4 regions of the Pseudomonas arabinosi genome follow, and region 3 is predicted to be linked to each of the others. Evidence: predicted binding sites of a transcription regulator. Region 3 holds the regulator's gene; each other region holds the start of a gene.
The links. The regulator FliA, encoded in region 3, starts transcription of late flagellar genes. The targets are predictions, from matches to a motif close to CTAAAGTTTNNNNNNNNNNNGCCGNTAA.
Positions count from the first base shown of each region.

Region 1: the regulator FliA is predicted to act here: its motif matches at 1,759-1,786, upstream of ACMXYJ_RS02290 (methyl-accepting chemotaxis protein).
Region 2: the regulator FliA is predicted to act here: its motif matches at 1,807-1,834, upstream of motA (flagellar motor stator protein MotA).
Region 4: the regulator FliA is predicted to act here: its motif matches at 2,011-2,038, upstream of ACMXYJ_RS24370 (methyl-accepting chemotaxis protein).

Region 1 is NZ_CP180480.1:510,616-513,824, reverse strand. Features, by position in the region: gene ACMXYJ_RS02290 (methyl-accepting chemotaxis protein) at 1-1,653, opposite strand, end outside; gene ACMXYJ_RS02285 (LysR substrate-binding domain-containing protein) at 1,837-2,757, opposite strand; gene ACMXYJ_RS02280 (NorM family multidrug efflux MATE transporter) at 2,917-3,209, shown strand, end outside.
Region 2 is NZ_CP180480.1:6,659,361-6,662,569, forward strand. Features, by position in the region: gene motB (flagellar motor protein MotB) at 1-883, opposite strand, end outside; gene motA (flagellar motor stator protein MotA) at 887-1,738, opposite strand; gene ACMXYJ_RS30910 (HDOD domain-containing protein) at 1,905-3,209, shown strand, end outside.
Region 3 is NZ_CP180480.1:2,116,358-2,119,566, reverse strand. Features, by position in the region: gene ACMXYJ_RS09885 (chemotaxis protein CheA) at 1-5, opposite strand, end outside; gene ACMXYJ_RS09880 (protein phosphatase CheZ) at 43-831, opposite strand; gene ACMXYJ_RS09875 (chemotaxis response regulator CheY) at 862-1,233, opposite strand; gene fliA (RNA polymerase sigma factor FliA) at 1,401-2,141, opposite strand; gene fleN (flagellar synthesis regulator FleN) at 2,138-2,968, opposite strand; gene flhF (flagellar biosynthesis protein FlhF) at 3,085-3,209, opposite strand, start outside.
Region 4 is NZ_CP180480.1:5,207,914-5,211,122, forward strand. Features, by position in the region: partial or broken gene ACMXYJ_RS24360 (cache domain-containing protein) at 1-201, opposite strand, end outside; gene ACMXYJ_RS24365 (Na+/H+ antiporter family protein) at 393-1,709, opposite strand; gene ACMXYJ_RS24370 (methyl-accepting chemotaxis protein) at 2,080-3,209, shown strand, end outside.

The sequences.
Region 1 (3,209 bases), 1.6 Mb from region 3:
GCTCTGGATCATCCCGGAAATCTCGTCCGTCGCCTGGCGAGTACGTGACGCCAGGTTGCGAACTTCATCGGCCACGACCGCAAAACCACGACCCTGCTCGCCGGCACGTGCGGCTTCGATGGCGGCATTGAGCGCCAGCAGGTTGGTTTGATCGGCAATCGAGGTAATCACACCGACAATGCCGCCGATTTCCTGGGAGCGCTGACCCAAGGTATTGATCACCGTCGCCGTGCTGTTCAGCGCGCCAGCGATTTGCTCCAGGGACGAGGACGCTTCGTCCATCGACGTACGACCGATCTGGGTTTGCTGTGCGTTTTCCTGGGCCAGACGCTGGGTGTTGCCCATGTTGTCGGCGATGTTCAGGGAGGTGGCGCTGAACTCTTCAACGGCGCCGGCCATGCTGGTGATTTCGCCTGACTGCTGCTCCATGCCTTCATAGGCGCCACCGGACAGACCGGACAAGGCCTGGGCGCGGCTGTTGACCTCTTGCGAGGCCTTGCGGATGTGCTCGACCATGGTCGACAGCGCTTGGCTCATCTGGTTGAACGCACGGGCCAGTTGACCGATCTCGTCGTTGCTCGATACGTTCAGCCGCACGCTCAAATCACCGGCACCCAAGGCTTCCGCCTGACGCACCAGATCACCCAAAGGCGCGAGTTTGCTGCGCAGCAACCAGACCGCTGAACCTACAGCGATCAACATCGCCAGCAGACTGCCAATCGCCAATTGAATGCCGACACTCCAGGTCACGGCACGGATTTCGGTTTTCGGCATGCTCGCTACGACCGACCATGGGCCGCCTTCAAACGGTACGGCAATGCTGTAGAAATCTTCGGACTTGTCGCTCCAGAACTCGCCCTTGCCCGGCGTTTTCGCCAAGCCAACGATGGTCGGCGTCGCCTGATCCAGCGCTTGTACGCCCGCGATTGGCACCAGCCATTTGCCTTGGTCATCGAGCAACGCCAAGGAACCGGTCTGGCCGATACGGAAGCGTTTGAGGTTGGCGAACTGCGCGTTCTGAGCGTCGGTGTAATCGAATCCTACGAACAGAACAGCAATCACCTTACCGCCGCTGTCACGTACGGGGGTGTACTGAGTCATGTAGGAGCGTTCGAACAACAAGGCGCGACCGACGTAGGCCTGCCCTGCCATCAAGCGGGCATACGCCGGATTGGCGTGATCGAGCAGCGTACCGATGGCTCGGCTGCCGTCCTGTTTGCTCAGGGACGTGCTGACCCGAATGAAGTCTTCGCCGCTGCGCACAAACACCGTCGCCACGCCGGCGGTCATTTGCTTGAACTCGTCCACTTCCTTGAAATTGTTGTTCAACACTTCGCTACCCAGGTGCAGGCCCGGGGTCTGGGTGCCCGCCACGGCCACCGGCTCGTCCGGGTGCACGCTCAACCCGGCGCTGAAGCGCTTCTCGAACAGACCGGCCAAGCGTTGGGTGCTTTCACGCAACGTGCCGTGAAAGGTGCTCAGCTGATCCGCCAGCAGCCGGGCTTCACTGGCCAGGTGCTCTTCGCGGGTGGCGAGGTTGGCGGTGTCCAGCGAACGCAGGGCGAACACGGTACTGCCGCTGATGACAATCGCCAGTATCACGGCAAGCGCAAGACCAAGCTGTGAGGCGATCCGGGCACGTGGTTGAGACATGACAGCTCCTGGCCGAGCGACCGGATCCTCCTTGATCTGGTTGCACACTCAGCAAAATTCTAATAATGGGAATTGCGTCGAACCTGCACGAAGGTTCCACCTGCATTTTCGGCGGAAAATCTGAATACTTGAGTAATTAACCGGGATATGGCTCAAGGCCGCTATTGCGGCGGCTCTATCGATTCAGCCCAAGTGTTGAACGTCGGGCAATTCCATTGCTCGGGCTTCGCCTTGCAGGAAGTCGCTGAGCCTGCGCAAACGTTCACCACCGGGGCGAGTTTTCGGCCAGACCAGGTAATATTTCTCACCGCTGGCGACGGCCGTCGGCCACGGCAGACTCAGACGTCCCTGAGCCACATCTTCCGCCACCATCAGCAGATCGCCCATGGACACGCCATAACCTCGGGCGGCGGCGATCATGCCCAGTTCCAGCGTGTCGAACACCTGCCCGCCCTTGAGCGACACCTGATCCGCCAGCCCCATGCGTTCCAGCCAACTGCGCCAGTCACGTCGGTCCGGCGTCGGGTGCAGCAGTTCGGCGTTGGCCAGCCGTGCAACATCCCACGGTTGATCCTGCAGAAGATTCGGCGCGCCGACTGGAATCAGCTCTTCCGGGAACAGGAAACTCGCCTCCCAGTCCGGCGGGAAATTTCCGTTGCTGAGGATGACGGCGCAGTCGAACGGTTCATGGTTGAAGTCCACCGAGTCGACGTCCATCCAGGCGCTGGTCAATTGCACCTCGTTACCCGGTTGCAGGTGCCGAAAGCGGCTGAGCCGTGCCAGCAGCCAGCGCATGGTCAGGGTCGACGGCGCTTTCATGCGCAGGATGTCATCTTCGGCGCGCAAGGTATTGCAGGCCCGCTCCAGGGCGGTGAAGCCTTCGCGAATGCCGGGCAGGATCAGCCGCGCCGACTCGGTCAGTTGCAAATTGCGCCCACTGCGGTGAAACAGCCGACAGGCAAAATGCTCTTCGAGCGTACGAATGTGCCGGCTGACCGCGCTTTGGGTGATCGATAATTCTTCGGCCGCACGGGTAAACGAACTGTGCCGCGCCGCCGCTTCGAATGCGCGCAGAGCATACAAGGGAGGAAGACGACGAGACATTCGGAAAGCTCCTATAGCGGGATTCGGTCAACCTAGCAGAAACTCTCCAGCATGAGTTTGAATCATGCAACCCATCCTTTTTATCCCTTTGTGCAAACCCTGTAGAGCGCCGAGAATCGACGCTTTCCTGTCCCTCTTTAATTATCGAGCGTGATGACCATGCAGCATCCAGCACGTACCGAACTCTGGGCCATCCTGCGGCTGGCGGGGCCGTTGATTGCCTCGCAGTTGGCGCACATGTTGATGGTCCTCACCGACACCTTGATGATGGCGCGCCTGAGTCCAGAGGCGCTGGCCGGTGGCGGCCTGGGCGCAGCGACTTACTCGTTCGTGTCGATTTTCTGCATTGGGGTGATCGCCGCGGTCGGCACCCTCGTGGCCATCCGCCAGGGTGCCGGCGACATCGTCGGCGCCACCCGGCTGACCCAGGCAGGGTTATGGCTGGCGTGGTT
Region 2 (3,209 bases), 2.4 Mb from region 3:
CTTGCGTTGGCGTTTGCCCTGGCGCCGGTTCCACACCTTGCGAACCTTCGATGGCACGCTGGGCTTTCTTGGTCAGCACCACGATGTCGATACGGCGATTGATCGGATTGAACGGGTGCTCGCGGTCGAACAACGCTGACGAGGCATAACCCACGACTCGCGCCACCTGTGCATCCGGATAGCTGCCGGCGATCAGCGCTCGACGTGCCGCGTTGGCACGGTTGGCCGAGAGCTCCCAGTTACCGAAATCACCCGTGCCCGTGTACGGTTTGGCATCGGTGTGGCCACTGATGCTGATCTTGTTCGGCACCGCTTTGATGGTGTCGGCCATGGCCAGCAGGATGTCTTCAAAGTACGGCTTCAGGCGAGCTGAGCCTGAGTCGAACATCGGCCGGTTTTCGGCGTCCACGATCTGGATGCGCAAACCGTCCGGCGTGATTTCGAAACTGATCTGATCTTTGAATTTCTTCAGCTGCGGGTTCTCTTCGACCTTGGTCTGCAGTTCTTGCAGTAACAGCTCGAGACGTTCCTTCTCGACCTGCTCGGCCATGCCTTCAACCTGCTCGGTGTCGATGGTCACCTTGTCTGGCTGCGGCTGGGATTTCACCTCGGGGTTGAGGGTGCTCTCCGGCGCCAGGGTCGGTGTGCCGCCCAGGTCGATGATGTACGGCGTGCCGCTTTCCGAAAAGCCGACCGGGTCCTTGAAGTAACCGGCGATGGCGATCTTCTGTTCGGGTGTTGCGGTGGACAGCAGCCACAGCACCAGGAAGAACGCCATCATCGCCGTCGCGAAGTCCGCGAAGGCGATTTTCCAGGCGCCCCCGTGGTGCCCGCCGGCGATGCGCTTGACGCGCTTGATGATTATCGGCTGGTTATTTTCCATGACTTAGCGACCGCGAACCGCTTGTTCCAGCTCAGCAAAGCTAGGACGGTGCGCCGGGTACAGAACCTTGCGGCCGAACTCTACCGCCAGCGACGGCGGCATGCCGGAAGCGGAAGCCACCAGCGAGGCCTTGATGGCTTCGTAGACGTTCAGTTCTTCCTTGGCATCGTGGGCCAGGGAATGGGCCAGCGGACCGAAGAAACCGTATGCCGCGAGAATACCGAAGAAGGTACCGACGAGGGCCGCACCGACGTGCAGGCCGATGGATTTCTGATCGCCTTCACCCAGGGAAGCCATGGTCACCACGATACCGAGTACCGCCGCGACGATACCGAAACCAGGCATGGCGTCGGCAATGCCGTTCACCGCGTGGGACGGATGCTCGAGGTCTTCCTTGAGGCTGTAAAGCTCCATGTCGAACAGGCCTTCAAGCTCATGGGGCGCCATGTTGCCGGAGGACATGATGCGCAGGTAATCGCAGATGAACGCGGTCATGCGTTCGTCTTTCAATACAGCAGGGTATTTGGCGAAGATCGGGCTCGCGGCGGCATCTTCGATGTCGCCTTCGATCGCCATCATGCCTTCGCGGCGGCTCTTGTTGAGGATCTCGTAGATCAGGCCCAGCACTTCCAGATAGAACGTGTGGGTGAACCGCGAAGTGAACATGCCCAAGGATTTCTTGAGTACGTGCATGGTCATGTAACTAGGGTTGGCCTGGAGGAATGCGCCGAGGGCCGCGCCACCGATAATCAACACCTCGAAGGGCTGAATCAGGGCGGCAATCTTGCCGTGGGAAAGCACGTATCCGCCGAGCACGCTCGCGAATACGACGATGATGCCGATAATTTTAGCCATAGGTAGGAGAGCACTTACTGAGTCGGGTTCAAGGTCATATTCGGAAGTTAAAAAATCTCTTCTTCTACTTATCGGCAAAACTGCGCCAGACTATAGCCAGTTCAGGCGAAAAGCCAATTTGGCCCGCTCCGGGCATAGGTAATGCAGACGATGATCGCGTCCAACCATGGCTAACGAAACGAACGTTCCAACTCTAAAACCAACCACTCTCGAAGGCTGGGTCAAGCTTCTCGATGGCGTGCGCCTGCCCGTTCCGCAAGCCAGTCATGACCGCGTCTGCAAGGCCATCGCCAACAGTCGCAGCTCTTTGCGCGATATTGCCGAACTGATACAGGACAGCCCCGCGCTGGCCTTGAGCGTGATTCGCGAAGCCAATCGTCACACCCACGGCAGCATGACCGAGCCTGCGGAAAACCTTGAGGTGGCGATCAATCGCCTCGGTTTGAAGCGCACCGAAGCACTGCTCGCCCGGTTGCCCGCCCAGCCGCAATTGGAAATCCCGGTGGCCCTGCGTCAGCTGCAGTTGATCAGCCAGCACGCGACCCAACAGGCCAACGGTTTTTTCGCCAGTCGCCTGGCGCGGCTGTGGCAGGACATCCACTGGGGCAGCCTGCTGTTTCTCTCGCCGCTCTGGCCGATGGCATTGACTCATCCGCAGCTGCTCGAAGAATGGGAGCTGCGGGTCATTCATAAAGGCGAGTCGGCGTACAAAGTTGAAAAGCAATTGTTCGGCGCTCGCCTGCTGGACATCTGCCTGGCGCTCGTGGACATCTGGCGCCTGCCGATCTGGGTGCAGCAGGGTTATCGGCTGCTGCTCAACGAGCAACGTGAGCTGGTGAAAGTGCTACGCATCGCGCGCGACAGCGATCATCCATTGCGCCAGCAGAACCGCCTCGATGACGATCCGACCCTGCGCCGCTGGCTCAATCAACCGGCCAATACGGTGCTGCTGGCCAACGGTCTGGCGCTGTCGGCGCAACAGGCCTGGGACGGTCCGCACAGTGAGCGCTGGCAGTATCTGACCAGCCTTTACCTGCAAATGCCGATGGACGAAGTGCAGCAGCAGTTGCACCAACAGGCCGCCAACAGCGCCCGTCATCATGCAATGCCAGACCTTTGGCACCCGGCCGTGTCGCTGATCTGGCCGTGGGGCATGAACCGTGTCCACGCCGGATTGCTGCCGGCCCCGGCACCGACTGCCGAAGACCTGGCGAAATGGCGCAGACAGTGTGCCGAGTTGCTGGTCGAGCCGAGTCGCTTCACCAATGCCATGCACTTGACCACGTCTGCCCGGGACGCTTTGGTCGCGTGCGGCATGCGTCGGGTGATGATCCTGATGGCCGACCGTACCCATGACAATCTGCGAGTGCACCAGACGGCCGGGCTGCCAAAAGAAGTGGCCAGTCTGAACTTCGCCGTCAGCCAGAGCACCGTGCTGCAACGCCTGCTCTCGCAGCAAGCCCAGGTACGC
Region 3 (3,209 bases):
CTCATTAAGGGGGTGCTCCTAAAGGTCTAAAAACCTAAAAACCTAAAATCCAAGACTGGATAGCAAATCGTCCACATCGTCCTGACCGGACACAACGTCTTCTCTTTTATCGGCATGAATCTGCGGACCTTCACCCTGAGAGAGATGTTTTTGCGGATCTTTTTCTGCCAGCATCGCTTCACGGTCATGTTCGATGCCCGCAAAGCGGTCCACCTGACTGGCCATAAGCACGAGCTTGAGCAGGTTGCTTTCAACTTCGGTGACCAATTGGGTCACACGCTTGATCACCTGACCGGTGAGGTCCTGGTAATCCTGAGCGAGCAGGATGTCGTTGAGGTTGCCCGACACAACGCGATTGTCTTCGCTGCTGCGTGTCAGGAAACCGTCGACTCGCCGGGCCAGCTCGCGGAACTCTTCAGCCCCGACTTCGCGACGCATGAACCGTCCCCAGTCGGTACTCAAGGCCTGGGCTTCGTTGCTCAGGCCATTGACCAGCGGCGTGGCGTTTTCCACCAGGTCCATGGTGCGGTTGGCTGCAGCTTCGGTCAGCTTGACCACATAACCCAGACGCTCGGTGGCGTCCGTGATCTGCGAGACTTCCTCGGCTTGCGGCATGTGCGGGTCAATCTGGAAATTGACGATCGCGCTATGCAGCTCGCGAGTGAGCTTGCCCACTTCCTGATACAGGCCACGGTCACGGGTCTGATTGAGCTCATGGATCAGTTGCACAGCGTCGCCGAACCTGCCTTTTTCAAGGCTTTCGACCAGTTCGACCGCGTGTTTTTTCAGAGTCGATTCGAAATCGCCCTGTGAAGACTCGTTATGCTCCATAGCTCCCCCGTGGCGGACTTGCTTTGCACATCAACCGATGCGTTCGAAGATCTTTTCAATCTTGTCTTTCAACGCCTGAGCCGTGAATGGCTTGACCACATAACCGTTCACACCCGCCTGAGCGGCTTCGATGATTTGCTCGCGCTTGGCTTCGGCCGTGACCATCAACACCGGCAGGTGTTTGAGTTTTTCATCGGCACGCACGTGGCGCAGCAGATCGATACCGGTCATGCCGGGCATGTTCCAGTCCGTTACCAGAAAGTCGATGCTGCCGCTGTTGAGAACCGGAATGGCAGTAGTGCCATCGTCGGCCTCGACCGTGTTGGTGAACCCAAGGTCACGCAACAGGTTTTTAATGATCCGCCGCATCGTTGAGAAGTCATCAACGATGAGGATTTTCATGTTCTTGTCCAATTCGACCTCCAAGCAGTCTTAAACGCGCCCAGCACCTGGACACGCCATTTCAATCAATCCGGCAAAGCACTCAATGACTGTCTGGAGCACAACAGATCGGGACCGGTACGGTTCAACACCCCACCAGCCGCGTTCGCAGTGTCCCCACACTGCCTTCAGCGCGCTCGCCACTCCCCCAAACGCCCCCGCAAACGGGCCGCGCACTGGCTGTGTAACTGGCTGACCCGAGATTCGCTGACCCCCAGGACCTCACCGATTTCCTTGAGATTCAACTCTTCGTCGTAGTACAGCGCCAACACCAGTCGCTCACGCTCCGGCAAATTGGCAATCGCGTCCGCCAGCGCCGCCTGGAAGCGTTCATCTTCCAGATCGCGTGACGGCTCGAGATGAGCACTGGCGCCATCCTCGTGCAGCCCTTCGTGTTCGCCGTCCTGCAACAGATCGTCGAAACTGAATAGCCGGCTGCCCAGGGTGTCGTTCAAAATCCCGTAATAATCGTCGAGACTCAATTGGAGTTCGGCCGCAACCTCGTGATCTTTAGCGTCACGACCGGTTTTAGCTTCAATCGAGCGAATGGCGTCGCTGACCATCCGGGTATTGCGGTGGACCGAACGTGGCGCCCAGTCCCCCTTGCGTACTTCGTCGAGCATCGCGCCACGGATTCGAATACCCGCGTACGTCTCGAAACTCGCGCCTTTGCTGGCGTCGTATTTGGTCGACACTTCAAGCAGGCCGATCATCCCGGCCTGGATCAGATCTTCAACCTGGACACTGGCTGGCAAACGCGCCAGCAAGTGATAGGCAATGCGTTTAACCAGTGGCGCGTAACGCTCGATCAGCTCGTACTGCGCATCACGTGCCGACTTCTTGTAGAGGTTATAGCCACTGGCTGTCATAGCACGGGTCCTGCGGTTTGTTGCACGAGGCGCTCGACGAAAAACTCCAGGTGCCCGCGCGGGTTCGCAGGCAGTGGCCAGGTATCGACCTTCTGTGCAATGGCCTTGAACGCCAGTGAGCACTTGGAACGCGGGAAGGCTTCGTAGACGGCGCGTTGCTTCTGCACAGCCTTGCGCACACTTTCGTCGTAAGGCACCGCGCCAACGTATTGTAAGGCGACATCAAGAAAGCGATCCGTGACCTTGGTCAACTTGGCGAACAGGTTGCGACCTTCCTGCGGGCTCTGGGCCATGTTGGCCAGGACGCGGAAGCGGTTCATGCCGTAATCGCGGTTCAGCAGTTTGATCAGTGCGTAGGCATCGGTGATCGAGGTCGGCTCGTCGCAGACCACCAGCAAGACTTCTTGCGCTGCGCGGACGAAACTGACGACCGAGTCACCAATGCCCGCAGCGGTGTCGATCACCAGCACGTCGAGGTTGTCGCCGATATCGCTGAACGCCTGGATCAGGCCGGCGTGTTGGGCCGGGCTCAAATGAACCATGCTCTGTGTGCCGGACGCGGCCGGGACGATGCGGATGCCGCCAGGGCCTTGCAACAGTACGTCGCGCAGCTCGCAGCGGCCTTCGATCACGTCGGCCAAAGTACGTTTGGGTGTCAGTCCCAGCAGGACGTCGACGTTCGCCAGCCCCAGATCGGCGTCCAACAGCATGACGCGTCGACCGAGCTCTGCTAAAGCCAGGGACAAGTTCACTGACACGTTAGTCTTCCCGACGCCACCTTTGCCGCCGGTCACCGCGATCACCTGTACGGGATGCATGCTGCCCATGAATTTTCTTTACCTTGTCTTACTTAGACGGAGGCCACATTACTGGCTGCGCGTTCACTAACTGAACAATGCATGGCAGACCATCGATGTAGGTACAAAAACTGTTCATTAATACCTCAGCCGACCTGCTTGGTCGGGCTGTGGTAAATATCAGCGAACATGTCAGCCATGGCTTCTTCGCTGGGTTCTTCTTGCATTTGCACGCTTACGGCGCGACTGACCAACTGATGACGACGCGGTA
Region 4 (3,209 bases), 3.1 Mb from region 3:
TTTGATCGTGGTCATGGCCACCGCGACGTAGCTTTGCAGCGTTGCCTTGGCATCGCTGAGCAGGCGCTGGCGAGTTTCCTCGACTTCCTTGCGGGCCTGCTCCTGCAGAATGAACAACGTGGTCAGGCTGATGACCAGCGCAAAGAGCAACACCGGGAGGACGGCAAGGGACAGGACTTTAGCCTTCAGGCTCATGCGCATGACGGTTCACTCTTTTGATTTTATTGGCGTGGTTAAAGGCTTTAACGGCACGTCAGGACAAAAGTTGAGTGAAGGTCACCCCCAATCAAATGTGGGAGCGAGCCTGCTCGCGAAAGCGGTATGTCAGTCACATCAATGCTGGATGTGCCGCCGCCTTCGCGAGCAGGCTCGCTCCCACAGGGGAATTGTGTTTAGAGGACCATCGCCGCCACCCAGCCGAACGCCAGCAACGGGAGGTTGTAGTGCAGGAAGGTCGGGACCACGGTGTCCCAGATGTGGTGATGCTGGCCGTCGATGTTCAGGCCCGAGGTCGGGCCGAGGGTCGAGTCCGACGCCGGCGAACCGGCATCGCCCAGCGCACCGGCAGTCCCGACGATGCACACGATCGCGATCGGGCTGAAACCCAACTGTACGCACAACGGCACAAAAATCGCGGCCAGGATCGGTACCGTGGAAAACGACGAACCGATGCCCATGGTCACCAACAGTCCAACCAGCAACATCAGCAACGCGCCAATGCCTTTGCTGTGGCCGATCCACGAGGCCGAGGCTTCGACCAGTGTCTGCACCTCACCGGTGGCTTTCATCACTTCGGCGAAACCTGAGGCAGCGATCATGATGAAGCCGATCATCGCCATCATCTTCATGCCTTCGGTGAACAGGTCATCGATTTCACGCCACTTCACGATCCCCGACACCGAAAAAATCAGAAAGCCTGCCAGCGCACCGATGATCATCGAGTCCAGCAACAGCTGAATGATGAACGCCACCGCGATGGCCAGACCGGCGACCATCAGGCTCAGCGGGTTGTACTGCACCGCGACCTGTTCGACCTGCTCGATCTTTTCCAGATCGTAGACACGCTTCTTGCGGTAGCTGACAAACGCTACCGCGAGCCCGACGACCATGCCCAATGCCGGAATCCCCATGGCATGGGTGACGTTGATGCCGCTGATGTCCACACCGCTACGGGCGACGTTGGCCAACAGGATTTCATTAAGGAAGATGTTGCCGAAGCCCACGGGCAAGAACATGTACGGCGTAATCAGGCCGAAGGTCATGACGCAGGCAATCAGTCGGCGGTCCAGTTGCAGCTTGGTCAGCACATATAAAAGCGGCGGCACCAGCAGCGGAATAAAGGCGATATGTATCGGCAGAATGTTCTGCGAAGCGATGGCCACCACCCACAGCAGACCGATCAACAGCCATTTGACCTGTCGGCCACCGCTGGCGTGCTGGCGGTCGACCATCAGCAAGGCTTTGTCTGCCAGCGCGTGCGCGAGGCCGGACTTGGCAATGGCCACTGCGAAAGCGCCGAGCAATGCGTAGGACAATGCGACCGTCGCGCCGCCGCCGAGGCCGCTGTTGAAGGCTTTGAGTGTCGCGTCGATGCCCAGGCCACCGGTCAAACCACCCACCAGGGCGCCCACGATCAGCGCGATCACTACGTGCACGCGGGACAGGCTGAGGATCAGCATGACGCCGACCGCGGCAATTACAGCATTAATCATCGTTACCTCAAGGCAAACGGAAAGAGTCCGGCCGGCAGTCTGCAAAGAGCCGCCAGCGGATTAATGAGTGGGTTTTATTAGAGGGCGCGCACTGTGCCGGACCGCTGCCACCTTGTCAAAGCCAACACGATCACTTGTTGCCGCTGGTGATGCCCTTGTGGGAGTGAGCTTGCTCGCGATGACGGAGTGTCAGTCGACATTTGTGTTGCCTGATCCACCGCTATCGCGAGCAAGCTCGCTCCCACAAGGGCTGCGCCAGCTGCTACAGGTTTGTGTGCCTCGATATTCGTCGAGCGGCATAAAGAATGCCAAATCACGGCCGTTATAGTGCCGAGTCTCAGATATTTATCGAATAAAGGACGTCTCCATGTCGCTCAGACAACTTTCCATTCAATGGAAAATCACCCTGCTGGCCGGATTGTGCCTGGCCGGCATCGTGACCCTGCTGGTGGGTCTTTCGCTGTATCGCATGGAGCACAGCTCCGAGATGGTGAAAGCATCCAGCATGGAGATGCTCACCGAAGCGGCCCAGGCCCGGATCGAATCCCAGGGTGAAAACCAGGCGCTGGGCATTCGCCAGCAGTTCATGGACGCCTATCAATATGGCCACGGCTTTTCGCGTCAGGTGCTGTTCCTGCGCGACCAGGCCGAGAAGCGCTTCCTCGATGCCTTTGACCTGCGTGAAGACCTGACGCGTCAGGTCAAGTCGGCCCTGCAAGCCAACCCGGACCTGCTCGGCCTCTCGCTGGTGTTTGAAGCCAACGCGCTGGACGGCAAGGACGATCTGTTCGCCGGCCAGGCCGAGTTGGGCAGCAACGACAAGGGCCGTTTCGCGCTCTATTGGTCGCAGCCGACACCAGGCAAGGTGACGTCGATGGCGCTACCGGAAAGCGACATGGCCGACACCAGCACCGGCCCCAGCGGTGAACCGGCCAACGCCTGGTTCACCTGCCCGCGCACGACACTCAAGCCCTGCGTGATCGAACCCTACTTCTATGTGATCGACGGCCAGAACGTGCTGATGACCAGCATCGTTTTCCCGCTGATGGTCAACGGCAAAGTCATCGCTTCGCTGTCGGTGGACATCAACCTCAACAGCCTGCAAGCCGTCAGCCAGGGTGCGAGCAAGAAGCTCTATGACGGCCAGACCAACGTCAGCATCATCAGCCCGGTCGGTTTGCTGGCCGGTTACAGCCCGGACGCCAGCAAGCTCAGCCAGCGCCTGGACACCGTGGACAAGGCCAACGGTGCAGAGCTGATCCGCATGCTCGCCACCAGCAGCAAGACCGAAAGCCTGCACAACAATCAACAGCTCAAAGTGCTGTCGCCATTCCAGCCGATTCCCGGTGGCAAGTCCTGGGGCGTGTTGCTCGAGGTGCCGGAGAAGGTCCTGGTCGGCCCCGCTGAAGCGCTGAAAAAACAACTCGATGAAAGCAACACTGCCGGCACCCTGGTCGAACTCGGCCTGGGTGTGCTGGCCGCGTTGATTGGCCTGTT